DNA from 2 places in the Lederbergia graminis genome. Region 1 is predicted to be linked to the other one. Evidence: a T-box and tRNA genes for the amino acid it is inferred to sense, from the RefSeq annotation. Region 1 holds a T-box; the other holds one or more tRNA genes.
The links. A T-box is a leader RNA that pairs with one kind of tRNA and senses whether it is charged. The one in region 1 lies ahead of ileS (isoleucine--tRNA ligase), so its partner is inferred to be a tRNA-Ile.
Positions count from the first base shown of each region.

Region 1 (8,566 bases):
CATCGGTGAACGCGAAAGCCCCAGCTTCTTTTAATGCTGCAAAATCTACTAATTCTTTCCCTAATTGGCGTGTTGTAATTGCTGCATATGGTAAAACATTTACAAAACCTCTAGTTTTAAACTGATCAACTAGCCAACTCATTTGTTCTGCATTATCCGGAACAGGCCTTGTATTTGGCATTGCAGCAACTGTCGTAAACCCACCCTTTGCAGCAGCAAGTGTTCCTGTTTCAATTGTTTCTTTTTTCTCTCCACCTGGCTCTCTTAAATGGATATGAAGATCCACAAATCCTGGTGCAATATAAAGTCTTTTTGCATCGAATTCCTCTTCACCATTAGTTTCGAGATTTACTCCCTTTTCTACAATTAGACCTTCTTTTATTCGAATATCAATTAATTCATTGTTTGTCGTTAACCTAGCATTTTTTATAAGCAAACTCATTTACCATTCATCTCCTAGCTTTCTATTAATGTTCTTAGGACAGCCATTCTCGTAAAAACTCCATTTTGCATTTGCTTAAAAATTCTTGATTTTTCACATTCAACTAGTTCATCTGCAATTTCTACATTTCTATTTACTGGAGCGGGATGCATAATGATACTGTTATTTTTCATTCTTTTAGCGCGCTCCACTGTTAATCCATATTGTAAGTGATATTGTTCTTTTGTCATGAAGCTTTTTGTTACATGACGTTCATGTTGAATACGCAGTAACATTACTACATCTGCGGTTTCAATCACTTCATCAATCTCATAATAATTTTGTGATTCCTCATTTTCTCCAAGAAACCATTCACGCGGTCCTGAGAATATAACTTCTGCTCCTAATGCTGTTAGAGCATCCTTATTCGATTTGGCTACCCTACTATGTTGTAAATCTCCAATAATCGCAACCTTCAATCCTTCAAAACTGCCAAATTCTTGTTTGATTGTAAATAAGTCTAAAAGGGATTGTGTTGGATGTTGTCCACAGCCATCTCCACCATTTACTATTTTCAAATTCACATTCCCTATTAGATCCTCATAATATTTATCTTGTGTATGTCGAATAACTGCAACATCTACACCGATTGATTCTAACGTTTTTACTGTATCATATAGGGTTTCACCTTTCAGTAAACTAGATGTACTAGTTTCAAATGGAATTATCTCAAATCCCAATTTGCGCTCAGCCATTTCAAAACTTGTTTTTGTTCTTGTGCTTGGTTCAAAGAATAAATTTGCTGCAAACACTTTATCAGTGAATGACCATTTCTCCCCGTTTGCAAAAGATTCAGCCTGATCCAAAATAGTTAATATTTCATTCTTTGATAAATCATTCATTGACACTAGATGTCTCATCAGTTTCGCCTCCTATTTTTGAAAAGCGCATGGAGGATTGGAGTTAGGTTTTTCACCAAAAAAACCCCTCATTGTCACATCTAGACAAAGAGGGGTTCTTGAAAAAAGCATTATGTCAATGCTTTCTACTCATCCTCCCTTTGCCAGCCTCTCTGGACTGTATTTAAAAGGGACTATTCATTTTTATGGATACTTACTTGATCCTTATTATCAGCTTCGATTAATTCTACAACGATTCGTTCTTGCTTAGATGTAGGTATATTCTTTCCGATAAAATCTGCACGAACTGGTAATTCACGATGGCCTCTATCAACTAATACCGCTAGTTGTATGAGTGAAGGACGACCAATATCCATCAATGCATCCATCCCAGCTCTTACAGTTCTACCTGTATATAAAACATCATCAACAAGTATTACTTTTTTATTACTTATATCTACTGGTACATGGGAACCTTTAACTTCCGGTTCTAAGTTTTTTGTTTTTATAGAGAGATCGTCTCTGTATAAAGTAATATCAATTTCTCCAACAGGGATTTTTTCACCTTCAATTTTCTCGATGCGTTTCGCTAGTCGTTCTGCAAGGTAAATTCCTCGAGTCTTTATACCAACAATAATGCAATCATCAATCCCTTTATTTCTCTCGATTATTTCATGGGCAATGCGTGTAAGTGCACGTTGTATTGCTTTTTCATCTAAAACAATAGTTTCTTGTTGCATTCTTTTCACCTCAAATCATAAGTGGAAAGCACCCATTCATGAAAACTAAAAATCCCTCTCACCAGTAAGTGAGAGGGATAAAATTCCAGACAAATATAGCAGGGAAGCTTATTATATAAGCATTTGCTATGTATCCTTCTCAGTCTCACAGGACTAAATTAAAGGTGCTTTATGTAACTAATACTCAATATAAACCTATACAGGCAATTTGTCAATTTTTATTTGTTCAATGTAGTTAATATTTTTTCAAAATAAGCTGGAAGGGGTGCAGAGAATTCTATATATTCATTCGTTCTAGGGTGAATAAAACCTAATATTCCAGCATGCAATACTTGTCCATCTGTTTCGAGCGTTTTTCGCGGACCATACTTTGGATCACCTACTAAAGGGTAGCCAATATATTTCATATGGACACGGATTTGATGTGTTCTTCCTGTCTCTAGCACACATTCGACATAGCTGTATTGATCAAATCTCTCTAAAACTTTAAAATGTGTAACAGCATGTTTACCATTATCTACAACACTCATACTTTGTCGGTCAATTTTATCCCTACCAATCGGAGCTTCAATCGTTCCATGATCATGAGGAATAACACCATGTACAAGTGCAAAATATTTCCGAGTAACTGTTTTGGCAACTAATTGATTGACTAAATGTTCATGTGCTTTATCATTTTTTGCAATCATTAATAGTCCTGACGTATCTTTATCTATACGATGGACTATCCCTGGTCTCATTACTCCATTAATTCCAGATAAATCTTTACAATGTGCCATTAAACCATTCACAAGAGTTCCAGATAGATGACCTGGCGCAGGATGGACTACCATCCCTTTCGGTTTATTCACTACAATGACATCTTCATCTTCATAGTAAATATCAAGATCGAGATCCTCTGGAGTTACATCTAATGGTTCAGGAGTAGGTATGCTTACAGTAATTTCATCATGTATGTTGCATTTATAATTTGCTTTTACTTTTTCTCCATTGACAGTAACATGTCCTTCGCGAATCCACTGTTGGACCTGTGACCTAGACCATTCATTATTTAAACTTGTTATAACTTTATCGATTCTTTCATTTCCTTCTGTTTCTACTGTGTGGTATATTTCCTCACTCATTCTGCTGCCTCTTTTCTTCTATTGCTTCTCTTATCATTTGTATAAACATGAGAATTACTCCAATTGTTAGTGCCGAATCTGCAATATTAAAGATAGGGAAGTCATATGTGAAAATATACGTATCCATGAAATCAACAACTTCTTTTCTAAATAAGCGGTCAATAAAGTTCCCAATCGCTCCACCTAGAATAAATGCTAAACTTAATTGGAACAACGCTTTTCCTTTAGCATGTTTCTCTAAGTAATAAATAATAACTACGATTACAATAATGGTGATGATATAAAATAACCACATTTGTCCTTCCAAGATTCCCCATGCAGCACCACGATTCCGATGTGATGTTATGTAAAGGAAATCTGAAATAATTGGAATGCTTTCCCCGAGTTCCATGTTTTTCACAACTAACCATTTTGTTAGCTGATCTAATAATACTAAAAATACCGCGATTAAATAATAAATCTTTCACACCCCCATCTATTTCATTTTTACATAATAACAGAAAAAGAGCTGCCCCAAAAACTTAGAGCATAGCACCTTTTCATAACATTATACAGTAATATCATAATGAATATGATTCTGTTATGATTGAGTGTTAGCCTTTTTCGAGACAGCTCCCATATTTATTAATAGTTTTCTTTTACTACTTGTGCACAACGTTTGCATAATGTAGGATGTTCTGAATCTACACCAATTTCCGGCGTTACAACCCAGCATCTTTCACAAGTCTCACCATCCGCTTTTTCTACTACAACAGCTGCGTGCTCTAACTTCAATGCATTTTCTGGTGCTTCATCAACTGTACCAGCCACTTCAAAGCCAGAAACAATAAATAATTGTTTCATACTTTCTGATAAACTTTCTAATAATGCCTTCGTATTATCATTTACATATAAAGTAACTTTTGCAGTTAGTGATTTACCAATTATTTTTTGGTTACGAGCTTCTTCAAGAGCTTTTAATACATCATCACGAAGCTTTAGGAATTTTGACCATTTTTCCTCCAGCTCTAGTGCACGCGATAAATCTTTTACTTCTGGCATATCTGTAAGTTGAACACTTCCCTCTTGAACAGCTGGTATATGTGCCCACACTTCGTCTGTTGTATGCGGCAAAATAGGTGCTAATAATTTTGCTAATGTTACTACACTTTCATACATGACGGTTTGCATTGCTCTACGTTCATAATTATCTTTCGCTTCGATGTATAATACATCCTTTGCAAAATCCATATAGAAAGAGCTTAAGTCTAGTGTACAGAAATTATTAACTGCATGGTAAATATTCATGAATTCATATTTTTCATAAGAATCTTTTACTGTCTTCACAAGATTGTTAAGTCTAACAAGAATGAATTGATCTACCTCACGGAGTTTTTCATACTCAATTGCATCTGTTTCAGGGTTAAAATCGGCTAAGTTTCCAAGTAAGAATCGGAAAGTATTTCTAATTTTCCTGTAAACTTCACTTACTTGTTTTAGGATAGCTTCAGAAACACGAACATCCGCTTGATAATCAACAGAGGCAACCCACAGGCGGATTATTTCTGCTCCGAGTTGTTTTGTAATTTTGCCAGGAAGAATAACATTTCCTAGTGATTTACTCATTTTTCTTCCATCACCATCTAAAACAAAACCATGGCTTAATACTCCTTTATACGGAGCTTTACCAGTAACAGCTACAGCTGTTGTTAGTGAAGAGTTAAACCAACCTCTATATTGATCAGACCCTTCTAAATAAAGATCAGCTGGACGTTGTAAGTCATCACGTTCAACGAGAACACCTTGATGTGAAGAACCTGAATCAAACCATACATCCATAATATCTGTTTCTTTCGTGAAGCTTCCATTTGGACTTCCTGGGTGTGTAAACCCTTCTGGAAGCAGTTCTTCTGCTTCTTTTTCAAACCAAATATTAGACCCATGTTCACGGAATAAATTCGCTACGTGATGAATTGTTTCATCCGTAATTATCGCTTCACCGTTTTCTGCATAAAATACAGGAATTGGTACTCCCCATACACGTTGACGTGAAATACACCAATCGCCACGGTCTCTTACCATGTTATAAAGTCTTGTTTCACCCCAATTTGGAACCCATTTGACTTCTTTTATCGCTTCAAGCAAATCTTCGCGGAAATCTTTAATAGATGCGAACCATTGAGATGTTGCACGGAAAATAACTGGTTTTTTTGTACGCCAATCATGAGGGTAAGAGTGAGTAATGAATTCGAGCTTCAATAAAGCCCCAACTTCATTTAATTTATCCGTAATTGGTTTGTTTGCTTTATCATAGAACATCCCCTCGAAGCCAGGAGCCTCTTCTGTCATAACTCCTTTATCATCTACAGGACATAAAACATCTAAATTATATTTTTGTCCTACAAAAAAGTCATCTTCCCCGTGTCCAGGTGCTGTATGAACACAGCCAGTTCCTGAATCTACCGTAACATGATCCCCTAATACAACGAGCGAAGGGCGATTATATAATGGGTGTTTTGCCACTACACCTTCTAATTCTGAACCTTTAATGGTTTGAACTATTTCAACATTTTCCCACTCTAAAGTAGTTGTTACATTTTCTAAAAGTGCATGAGCGATTAAATAACGGTCATTATTAACAGAAACTACAACATAATCTAAATCAGGATGTACAGCAATTCCAAGGTTTGCAGGAATAGTCCATGGTGTTGTTGTCCAGATAATGACTTTTGTTCCCTGTTCAATAACATTTTTCCCATCTTCTACTTCGAATGCAACATAGATGGAAGGGGAACGTTTATCATGATATTCAATTTCCGCTTCTGCTAATGCAGACTCACTTGATGGAGACCAGTAAACTGGTTTTTTCCCTTTATAAATATAGCCTTTTTTCGCCATTTCGCCAAAAACTAAAATTTGTTGTGCTTCATATTCTGGTTTTAACGTAATATAAGGGTTATCCCAATCTCCTCTAACACCTAAACGTTTAAATTCTGTACGCTGGTTATCGATTTGTTCATATGCATAATCTTCACATAGTTTACGAAATTCAGCGATGGACATTTCTTTCCGTTTTACACCTTTATTCGTAAGCGCCTGTTCGATTGGCAATCCATGTGTATCCCATCCAGGGACATACGGAGCACAGTAACCATTCATTGATTTATAACGCACAATAAAATCTTTTAATGTTTTATTCAGCGCGTGCCCCATATGTAGATCCCCATTTGCGTATGGTGGTCCATCATGTAATATGAATAATGGTTTTCCTTTTGTACGTTCTTGTACTTTTTTATAAATATCTTGCTCTTCCCAACGAGCTTGAATTTCCGGCTCTTTATTCGGTAAATTGCCTCGCATAGGAAATTCTGTCTTTGGCATTAATAAAGTGTCTTTATAGTCCATGTTAATCCTCCTATTAATAACTATTACTTGGAAAATTCGCTCCGGTTGCTAATTTAGATGTGCGGATTCGTAAGTCACGAATCTGAAAGAAATACTTTGCTAGATCAGAACCGTTGTAGTCACCCGTCCATCAACACATTAATTACAGCAACAAAAAAATAGCCTTCTCATCCCATAAAAGGGACGAGAAGGCTATTCCCGCGGTACCACCCAAATTGACAAAAACATATGTATATTGTCCGCTCAATTTCCGTATCGTGGAGTGTCCGCTTGCATCTACTAACATATGCGTTCGAATTAAGAACTCGAGGGTGATCTTCCATTGCCTTCCTATTCCAAGCTCGCACTATCCTTGGATCGCTTTAATAGGGTTGGGGCATGTACTGTCCCTGTCATCATTTAGTAATATAAAAATTTATTTCATTATATGTGAGGATAGATCGATTCGTCAATATTACTCTTCAACTTCTTGAAGAGCTTTTAATTCTGTTGAATCAATATCCAACTCCATTAAATGATCCCAATCATCATTTCCGATTAAATCAAGCTGAGCCTCAATGAGTAATTTAAATCTTGTTCTGAAAACTTTTGATTGCTTCTTTAATTCTTCAATTTCTAAAGCGATTTTACGAGCTTTAGATAGGGCATCATTTACAATTCGATCTGCATTCTTCTCTGCTTCTTTAATAATTAGTTTTGCTTCTTTTTGTGCATTTCCTCTTACTTCTTCAGCTGCTTCTTGAGCAACAACAATTGATTTATGAAGCGTATCTTCAATTGTACTGAAATGGCCAAGCCGCTCGTTTAACGAAGAAAGCTTATCCTCTAATTCTTTTTTCTCACGAATAATCAATTCATAATCTTTAATTACTTGGTCAAGAAACTCATTAACCTCATCTTCATCATAACCACGGAATCCTCTACTGAATTCTTTATTATGTATATCGACAGGCGTTAACGGCATATTGCCACCTCCATTGCAAATCTATCATTATTACTATATTATACATGGAATATTAGATTTCGACTATATATTACGAAAAACCTGTAAATATTATTTTAAAACTATTTCTTTAATCCAATTTTCACACGATATTTATCTTTTTTTGTTCTTCCTTGCAATTGTTTAATAGTGCAACGTCCAAAACCACGGACAGATAAAACATCCCCTTCATCACATTCAAAGGAAGTACGCTCTATTTTTTCCCAATTAACTTTTGCATGTCCTTGTTGGATAAGTAATTGTGCTTTTTGTCTAGAGATATTATACGCAGAACTAATAATGGAATCTAAACGTAGTGAACTAACAGTTGTATCTCGTTCTAACCATTTATCTTCCGTATTTATAGCTAGTTCATTCTCACATCTCTTTATCGTCACCTTAGCTTTTCCTATTTGCGTCAAATTGATCTTCACAAAATCCTCTATTTCGGTAGCAAGGAAAAATTGTATCACTTCATCATTAATAAGAATATCTCCAAACTTATCTCGTTTCATACCAAGAGACATAATAGACCCTAAAACCATCCGGTGATCAAGTTGAACAAATTTCGTAGGATATTTTATCTCATAGAGCCCAATTTGGTAATCTGCTTCGTCTGGAGTCATATACTCTGGATAAATTAGCGCCCTTTTACGCTCACAATTATCTATCCCTCCAAAAAATTGGTAACGCACTGCATTTTGTTCACCAATAATGGAACGAACAATAAATTGTTGGCGAGGATCGAGAAAATCGGTAAGCTTATCAGCATAGGTATTTTCTACATATTGTTGCCAGCCAATTACTTGATCAATAAAGTCCTTTTCCTCAGGCCGGAAATGCTGGTAAATGCCTGACATAATTTACACTCTCCATAACCACTAAATATATTAAAACATTCTCCCTAATTCTAATAATCCAGTTGTTGCAAGTCTTAGTACAAAAAATGCAACAATTGGCGAAATATCAATCATTCCTAGCGGCGGAATAAACCTCCTAAATGGCTCCAAGTATGG
Region 1 covers NZ_JBHSMC010000001.1:693,040-701,605, forward strand. The annotation lists gene ACFPM4_RS03570 (dihydroorotase) at 1-442, opposite strand, end outside; gene ACFPM4_RS03575 (aspartate carbamoyltransferase catalytic subunit) at 457-1,341, opposite strand; gene pyrR (bifunctional pyr operon transcriptional regulator/uracil phosphoribosyltransferase PyrR) at 1,515-2,060, opposite strand; gene ACFPM4_RS03585 (RluA family pseudouridine synthase) at 2,279-3,184, opposite strand; gene lspA (signal peptidase II) at 3,177-3,644, opposite strand; gene ileS (isoleucine--tRNA ligase) at 3,809-6,568, opposite strand; T-box leader at 6,745-6,973, opposite strand; gene ACFPM4_RS03600 (DivIVA domain-containing protein) at 7,023-7,532, opposite strand; gene ACFPM4_RS03605 (YlmH family RNA-binding protein) at 7,634-8,410, opposite strand; gene ACFPM4_RS03610 (YggT family protein) at 8,441-8,566, opposite strand, start outside.

Region 2 (8,566 bases), on a different contig from region 1:
CTAATTGCTCAAGTGGTACTACTGTGTTTACTAAGCCCATATCAAGTGCTTCTTGTGCATTGTACTGACGGCATAAGAACCAAATTTCTTTTGCTTTCTTATGTCCGACAATACGTGCTAAATATCCAGCACCGTAACCGGCATCAAAACTACCTACTTTAGGTCCAGTTTGTCCAAAAATTGCATTATCAGCAGCAATCGTTAAATCACATACAACGTGAAGTACATGTCCACCACCAATTGCATATCCAGCCACCATTGCTACGACAGGCTTTGGTATAACACGAATTAAACGTTGTAAATCTAGTACATTCAAGCGTGGTATGTTATCGTCTCCCACATAACCACCATGACCTCGTACTTTTTGATCTCCTCCAGAACAGAATGCTTTCCCGCCTGCTCCTGTTAAAATGATCGCACCAATTGATTCATCATCACGAGCATAAGCAAATGCATCAATCATTTCACTAACTGTTCTTGGTGTAAATGCGTTATGTACTTCTGGGCGATTAATTGTGATCTTTGCGATTCCATTATACGTTTCATATAAGATATCTTCATATTCTCTTTCAGATCTCCATTGAATGGCCATTATTAACCCTCCTTTTTTATATTTAACAAAAAGTTCTTTACTATTGTATCAAACTTTCCCGGATCCTCCACGTGAATTGCATGTCCTAGACCAGAAAATTCGACTAAATTTGCATGCGGAATCAATTCTTTCATCCGTTGAGCAAGCACACAATATTTCTCATCTAATTCCCCACACATTAATAGTACAGGCATAGTAAGCTGATCAAGTTTATCCCACCATGAAGGTTGTACCCCTGTACCCATTCCCCTCAAACTATTCAAAAGACCAGTTGGATTATTCTTTAATCGTTGATTCCGTATTCTATTACGGATTTCTATTGATAATAATTGTTGGGATTCGAATAAAGGAATACGTTCCCAGTAATCAACAAACTTCTCAATACCCTCGTCATGTATCATCTTACATAACTTTTCATCCTGTATAATTCTATTTTTTCTCTCTACTTTTGTTTCTAACCCCGGAGAGCTACTCTCCAATAGAAGGGAGCGAACACGATTTGGATGTTTCATTGCAAAACTTAACGCAAGCCTCCCACCCATAGAATAACCTAAAATATGGGCTTGTTTGATGGATAACTGATCTAAAATTGTTGCAATATCTTCAGCAACATTATTCATACTGTATCTTTTACTATCAAGTGGTGATTCTGTTTTACCATGACCTATAATATCTATAGTTATTTTTTGGAAAGCTCCACCTAGATGAATATTATCCCATGTAGAACTATCGCCTGTAAAACCGTGTAATAAGACTATTGGCTCACCTTCACCAGATACTTGATAAAAATAATCAATACCATTAATTTTTTGTAACATTATTGTACATCCTGTAAAAAAGATTGTATTTCCCGGGAAACTAGGTCCCATAAAGCCTTATGAGCACGATGATTTTTATCGCGATTTGTCGGAACTTCAATCACGTTCAAACCTTCATGACTCAAAGCTTCCTGTATTGCAATTGCATACCCTTGCCAATCCAGGACTTTCGTATAGTGTCCATGATACATCTTCACTGCATGCTCATAATTTAATCCAGTAGGTGTCCCAAATAAAACTTCAAAATGCTTTTCCTCTGCTGACTGAGGCAAGTAAGAGAATATGCCACCACCATCATTATTTAACACAATTATGGTGATATTTAATTTGTGGAGCTTTGCAAGTAATAATCCATTTAAATCATGAAAAAATGATAAATCTCCTATTACTAGAAACATTGGTCTCTTATAAATAGAAGCACCTAAAGCAGTAGATACAACTCCGTCTATTCCATTGGCACCTCTATTTGCCATGATGCATATATCTTTTTCATTCTTATGAAAAAACGTATCAAAATCTCTAATTGGCATACTATTCCCTACAAAAACAGTACTTTGCATAGGAAGCAAATTAATTAATTCATATACAGCCTTGCCTTCCTCTAGCTCCGATTCTAATTTCATTTGTGATGAAATAATATCTTTCGTACGATTATCTAACTCCATCCACATATCTTGCCACTTTGATTCTTTCGGCGAAGGTAGCAAATTTGTAATTTGATCACAAAAACTAACTTCATTACTATAAATCATCATAGTACTTGTGTTTTGAGGATCTCGCCATCCCTCACCACTGTCGATAATATATTGGGGAATATTATCATATTTCTTTATATATAACGAAAGGGGTTTGGATACTGGAGAACCGCCAAAGCGGATAATTAACTCTGGTTTTAGTTGCTCCATTTCTAGTGTAGCCTTTAGAATTGCATCATAACTATCAATGACGAAGTTCTCTACTTGCTGGCTACTTCTTACTTGAGATAGTGGGTCAGCTAAAATTGGGAATCCCAACTTTTTAGCTAAATTCTGCACAGCTTGCGGAAATCCTTGTTCATCGATTTGACCGCAAATGATTATTCCCTTTTCTACCTTTTGCCACGCATCGACGATTTTTTTCGCAGACTTATTAGATATTTGTAAACTTCCGGCTTCAACCATACGTGAAGTTGGTTCTTCCTGAAACGGGTAAGGTTCCAGTTGGGGGATTAAAGGTTCTCGTAATGGAAAATTAAGATGAACCGGCCCCTTCATTAAGCTAGTCGCCTCTTTTACTGCTCTAATTGCAGCAGTTTTAGCATATTTAACGGCTGATACACTTTCCTCTGGTAACGCCATCTCGGAAAACCATCTTACATGGTTTCCATATAGGTGCAGTTGGTCGATTGCTTGTGGTGCACCTACATCCCTTAATTCATGGGGGCGATCAGCAGTTAAAACAATTAATGGGACTCTTGATAAATTTGCCTCCACAACGGCAGGAAAAAAGTTCGCTGCTGCTGTTCCAGATGTACATAGCAACACGACTGGTTTGTTCGAAGATTTCGCAAGTCCAAGTGCGAAAAATGCTGCTGAACGTTCATCAATATTAATATACGTTTGCAACTCACGATGCTCAGCGAATAAAAGTGCTAAAGGAGTTGACCTAGACCCTGGGCTAATGACAACATCCTTTACCCCAGATTGTACTAAACCTGTAATAAAAGCTACTAAATACTGTGTAAGTGCTTCTATATGCTGTTTCATTATAGTTTTCCCCCAATTGCTTTTAACATTGGTCTAAATTTTATTCTTGTTTCTATTAATTCATCATTTGATTTTGAATCGGAAACTAATCCACAGCCGGCATATAAATAAGATTCTTTTCCTTTCAGTAATCCGGATCTTATTCCAACAATAAACTCACCATTACCTAAATAATCAGTCCAGCCAATTGGACTTGCATAGAAGCCACGATCCATATTTTCGTTCTCTCGAATTAATTCCATAGCCGGTTTTGTTGGAACTCCACCTAAAGCTGGAGTTGGATGTAATTCCTGTACCATATCTAGTATAGAACTATTTCTCCATGTTTTCCCAACTACTGGTGTATATAAATGCTGTACATCTGGTGTTTTCATTAATATCGGCTGTTCCGGGATAGTAAGTTGATGACAAAATTGTCTTAATGCATCTTCTATCATCGACACAACGAGTTCATGCTCAAATAAATTCTTTGGATCATGTAACAAAGCTTCACCAAGTCGCTTATCTTCATCTAGATTAGTACTTCTGCCGATAGAACCTGCCAAGCATGTTGATAAAATATGATCATTTATTTTTTTTACTAATCTTTCAGGTGATGCACCAATAAAACAGCTTTCTCCATTTTCAATTGAAAAAACAAAGCTAGATGGCTGTTGATGGAGTAACTGTTGTAATACATAGGTAGAGGAAATATTGTTTTCAAACTCAACCTTCATTTTTCTAGCTAATACAACCTTTTGCTGCTCTGAAGAATTAATCATTTGTACAATTCTTTCAACAGCTTGTACCCATTCATGTACCGCTAGCTCCTTACTTGATTTGATAGAAGGAACTTTTTCATATTGCACATAGTTTTTAGCGTTCTGCAATTTATATAGAATGTCATCTGTTTCTTTCATCAATTCTTCATCTGAACAATTATCATGAATATAATTGACCGTTAAATAATAGTCTTTGTCATTGATAACCGTCATCATATATTTTGGTAAATAAAATAAGGAATCACCAAATGGTTCCCATTCGCTTTCTTTTATACTTTCCGAATCAAAGCAAAAACCACCAAATATTAATGGACCTGTTCCTGGTGATTGAGAATTATTTATTATTTTTGCATCATTAATAACTGTGTTCCACTTCTCTTGAATATCTTCATATCTGTTTCCTTCATTAAAGCTTGATATGGATGTTGCAATTCCTAATCCGATAATTTTCATATCATTATCAGAAGTTTTCCAATAAAATCTTTCACCTTTGTAGAGGTTCTCTTCAAATTGGTAAAATGCCTTCGGATCACAAGCATCGATTTTCTTTGTATAGCTATACAGTTTCCAATTATTCCGATACCATAAGTCTTTAGAGTAATTGGTGGATGATAATAATTCTGTCAATATAATCTCTCCTAAAATGCCACGCTTTTATCTCTACATTACTCCTATATTATATATGAATATGTGTGTTTAATGTAGCAATCGTACTTGAGGAAATAAATTCCGACATTTTTTCCGTTTTTTTGCATTGACACATTTACATACATTACCTAAACTTTAAAGGATGGTGTTGTTTTATAATACCTTTATTTATTAAAACTATAGAAATTATTCATTATATTAAGGGAGAGAAATGTAATGAACGTACAAACAAATTCTACTTTGCAAGTAGATAAAGGTTGGCGTATTTGGTGGAATCTAACTCGTCCACATACTTTAACTGCTTCTTTCGTTCCTGTTCTACTTGGAACGGTAATTGCTGCTGATAGTACAAACATTCACATTCCATTATTTATTGCCATGCTATTGGCTAGTTTGTTAATACAAGCTGCAACAAATATGTTCAATGAATATTTTGATTATAAAAGAGGTCTTGATAATGAAAAATCTGTAGGTATTGGTGGAGCTATTGTGAGAAATGGTGTAAAACCAAGTACAGTTTTAAATCTGGGTTTTACTTTTTTCGGGATTGCAATTTTGCTCGGTGCCTATATTTCACTAACATCTAGTTTATGGATAGCTGTTATCGGATTTATTTGCATGCTAGTGGGATATTTTTATACAGGTGGTCCAAAACCAATTGCCTATACACCTTTTGGTGAACTATCTTCCGGGTTTTTTATGGGTGTTGTAATTATACAAATTTCCTATTTCATCCAAACAGGATATATTTCAAGTATAAGCATTCTTATCTCTATCCCAGTCTCGATATTAATAGGATGTATCATGCTTTCAAATAACATACGTGACCTCGACGGAGATAAAAAAAGTGGACGGAAAACAATTGCAATACTACTAGGAAGAAGTTATGCAATTGCTCTATTAGCAATTTTGTTTATAATTTCCTACATTTGGATTATTGCGTTAGTTATTTTTACAGATATTTCACCGTGGTTATTAGTTGCATGTGTAAGTGCTCCAATGCCAATTAAAGCAGTAAGAGGCTTTATTGGAAAATCGGACCCTCTACAAATGATGCCTGCAATGGTAGCGACAGCTAAAACAAATACAATATTTGGATTCCTTATGTCTGTTGGAATTATGATTGGATATTATTTATAAATACTTTCTTGAAAAAACAACTCATGTTATCAAAACATGAGTTGTTTTTGTATGTATACCAAAATTTAATATAAAGGTTTTACATATAACAATTTAGGTAATGTAAATACTACTTATGATTGAATTGAAAAGGATGTGTCTGCATGATATCTGATCAACAATTATCGCAATTAAAAAAAGAGTTATATGAACAAAAAAAACAACTTACAATCACTGATGATGATGAGAGTTTTCAAAATAGAAGTGCACGTGAGAATATAGGTGAATTATCATTATATGACAATCATCCAGCAGATGTAGGTACCGCATTTTATGAAAGAGAAAAAGATATGGCATTATCAATTCATGCTCAAGATGAATTAGGTAAAGTGGAACATGCATTAGAGGCAATAGAGAAAGGCTCATATGGCCAATGTGAAGTATGCGGGACAGATATCCCTTTTGAACGCTTAGAAGCTGTACCTGCCACAACATTTTGCAAAGAACACTCTCCTGACCAACGTATTCCTGGAGACCGGCCAGTAGAAGAAGAAATAATTATTCCAGCTACAGATAATTCATTTACAGCTCGGCATGATAGTCCAAACGAACATTATGATGATAGTTTTGAAGAGGTTGCACGCTTCGGCACATCTGAAACACCTTCTGATTTTGTAGGTGACCACGATGATTATAATGAATTATATCAAGACGAAAGTAAAGATGGAACACAAGAAGAGTATGAAACATTTAGTGTTACTGATATAAGTGGAAAATATAGGAGTACGATACAATCTGACGAACAAGTGGAATACAAGGAAATGTTAGATGAAGCAGGAATGGACTCTCCTATTGGTGATATACCTTATCATGAAAAAGATAGTTATGTAAACGATAAGGAAGATGAGGATAAATAAATTCAGATAAAAAAAGAAAGCTTTCATAATTGAAAGCTTTCTTTTTAATGATGACCCCTACGGGATTCGAACCCGTGTTACCGCCGTGAAAGGGCGGTGTCTTAACCGCTTGACCAAGGGGCCTTTTTCTAAAATTAAATATGGCGGAGAAGGAGGGATTTGAACCCTCGCGCCGCTTACGCGACCTACACCCTTAGCAGGGGCGCCTCTTCAGCCTCTTGAGTACTTCCCCATTTAAATAGAAACTCCGCAGGTAGGATTCGAACCTACGACCGATCGGTTAACAGCCGATAGCTCTACCACTGAGCTACTGCGGAATGGTGGGCCTAAGTGGACTCGAACCACCGACCTCACGCTTATCAGGCGTGCGCTCTAACCAGCTGAGCTATAGGCCCTTTAAAATGTAATTGGAGCGGGTGAAGGGAATCGAACCCTCATCATCAGCTTGGAAGGCTGAGGTTTTACCACTAAACTACACCCGCACTATATAATTTTATATGGGGCGACTAATGGGAATCGAACCCATGATGCCGGAGCCACAATCCGGTGCGTTAACCACTTCGCCATAGCCGCCATTATTAGCTCTGCATCGTATTTAATTTAATGGTGGCTCAGGACGGAATCGAACCGCCGACACAAGGATTTTCAGTCCTTTGCTCTACCGACTGAGCTACTGAGCCAACATATGTAAAAAATAATGGCGGTCCGGACGGGACTCGAACCCGCGACCTCCTGCGTGACAGGCAGGCATTCTAACCAACTGAACTACCGGACCAAATTGCGGGGGCAGGATTTGAACCTGCGACCTTCGGGTTATGAGCCCGACGAGCTACCGGACTGCTCCACCCCGCGACGATAAAATATATTAATATGGAGGAGGTAGAGGGATTCGAACCCCCGCGGGATTTGACTCCCCTGTCGGTTTTCAAGACCGATCCCTTCAGCCAGACTTGGGTATACCTCCGAATGAATATATGGTGGACCTTGTAGGACTCGAACCTACGACCGGACGGTTATGAGCCGTCTGCTCTAACCAGCTGAGCTAAAGGTCCTTTTTATATGGTAGCGGCGGAGGGGATCGAACCCACGACCTCACGGGTATGAACCGTACGCTCTAGCCAGCTGAGCTACGCCGCCCCTATAAGAAGATTAAAATAATATTGGTGGAGCCTAGCGGGATCGAACCGCTGACCTCCTGCGTGCAAGGCAGGCGCTCTCCCAGCTGAGCTAAGGCCCCAATATGATTGAAAATGGTCGGGAAGACAGGATTCGAACCTGCGACCCCTTGGTCCCAAACCAAGTGCTCTACCAAGCTGAGCTACTTCCCGGTTAATAAACTGATAGATTTATATGGCGCGCCCGAAAGGAGTCGAACCCATAACCTTCTGATCCGTAGTCAGACGCTCTATCCAATTGAGCTACGGGCGCTATTCTTAATGCCGAGGACCGGAATCGAACCGGTACGGTAGTCACCTACCGCAGGATTTTAAGTCCTGTGCGTCTGCCAGTTCCGCCACCCCGGCATATTTTGGAGCGGAAGACGGGATTCGAACCCGCGACCCCCACCTTGGCAAGGTGGTGTTCTACCACTGAACTACTTCCGCGTATTAAAGTGCGGGTGAAGGGAGTCGAACCCCCACGCCTTACGGCACTAGATCCTAAGTCTAGCGTGTCTGCCAGTTCCACCACACCCGCAAAATGGTGAGCCATGAAGGATTCGAACCTTCGACCCTCTGATTAAAAGTCAGATGCTCTACCGACTGAGCTAATGGCTCGTCCAAATGGTGCCGGCCAGAGGACTTGAACCCCCAACCTACTGATTACAAGTCAGTTGCTCTACCAATTGAGCTAGGCCGGCATATGGTGGAGGATGACGGGATCGAACCGCCGACCCTCTGCTTGTAAGGCAGATGCTCTCCCAGCTGAGCTAATCCTCCATGTGCGTAATTAATATATCGATATATTA
Region 2 covers NZ_JBHSMC010000018.1:189-8,754, reverse strand. The annotation lists gene menB (1,4-dihydroxy-2-naphthoyl-CoA synthase) at 1-592, opposite strand, end outside; gene menH (2-succinyl-6-hydroxy-2,4-cyclohexadiene-1-carboxylate synthase) at 595-1,410, opposite strand; gene menD (2-succinyl-5-enolpyruvyl-6-hydroxy-3-cyclohexene-1-carboxylic-acid synthase) at 1,410-3,155, opposite strand; gene ACFPM4_RS13930 (isochorismate synthase) at 3,155-4,543, opposite strand; gene ACFPM4_RS13925 (1,4-dihydroxy-2-naphthoate polyprenyltransferase) at 4,781-5,704, shown strand; gene ACFPM4_RS13920 (TraR/DksA C4-type zinc finger protein) at 5,848-6,600, shown strand; tRNA gene ACFPM4_RS13915 (tRNA-Glu) at 6,652-6,723, opposite strand; tRNA gene ACFPM4_RS13910 (tRNA-Ser) at 6,742-6,832, opposite strand; tRNA gene ACFPM4_RS13905 (tRNA-Asn) at 6,846-6,917, opposite strand; tRNA gene ACFPM4_RS13900 (tRNA-Ile) at 6,919-6,995, opposite strand; tRNA gene ACFPM4_RS13895 (tRNA-Gly) at 7,009-7,082, opposite strand; tRNA gene ACFPM4_RS13890 (tRNA-His) at 7,099-7,173, opposite strand; tRNA gene ACFPM4_RS13885 (tRNA-Phe) at 7,205-7,280, opposite strand; tRNA gene ACFPM4_RS13880 (tRNA-Asp) at 7,299-7,375, opposite strand; tRNA gene ACFPM4_RS13875 (tRNA-Met) at 7,379-7,452, opposite strand; tRNA gene ACFPM4_RS13870 (tRNA-Ser) at 7,472-7,564, opposite strand; tRNA gene ACFPM4_RS13865 (tRNA-Ile) at 7,576-7,652, opposite strand; tRNA gene ACFPM4_RS13860 (tRNA-Met) at 7,661-7,737, opposite strand; tRNA gene ACFPM4_RS13855 (tRNA-Ala) at 7,762-7,837, opposite strand; tRNA gene ACFPM4_RS13850 (tRNA-Pro) at 7,852-7,928, opposite strand; tRNA gene ACFPM4_RS13845 (tRNA-Arg) at 7,952-8,028, opposite strand; tRNA gene ACFPM4_RS13840 (tRNA-Leu) at 8,038-8,123, opposite strand; tRNA gene ACFPM4_RS13835 (tRNA-Gly) at 8,130-8,204, opposite strand; tRNA gene ACFPM4_RS13830 (tRNA-Leu) at 8,214-8,295, opposite strand; tRNA gene ACFPM4_RS13825 (tRNA-Lys) at 8,300-8,375, opposite strand; tRNA gene ACFPM4_RS13820 (tRNA-Thr) at 8,383-8,458, opposite strand; tRNA gene ACFPM4_RS13815 (tRNA-Val) at 8,462-8,537, opposite strand.
Region 2: it encodes a tRNA-Ile, which carries the amino acid that the T-box ahead of ileS (isoleucine--tRNA ligase) is inferred to sense. The anticodon was not compared.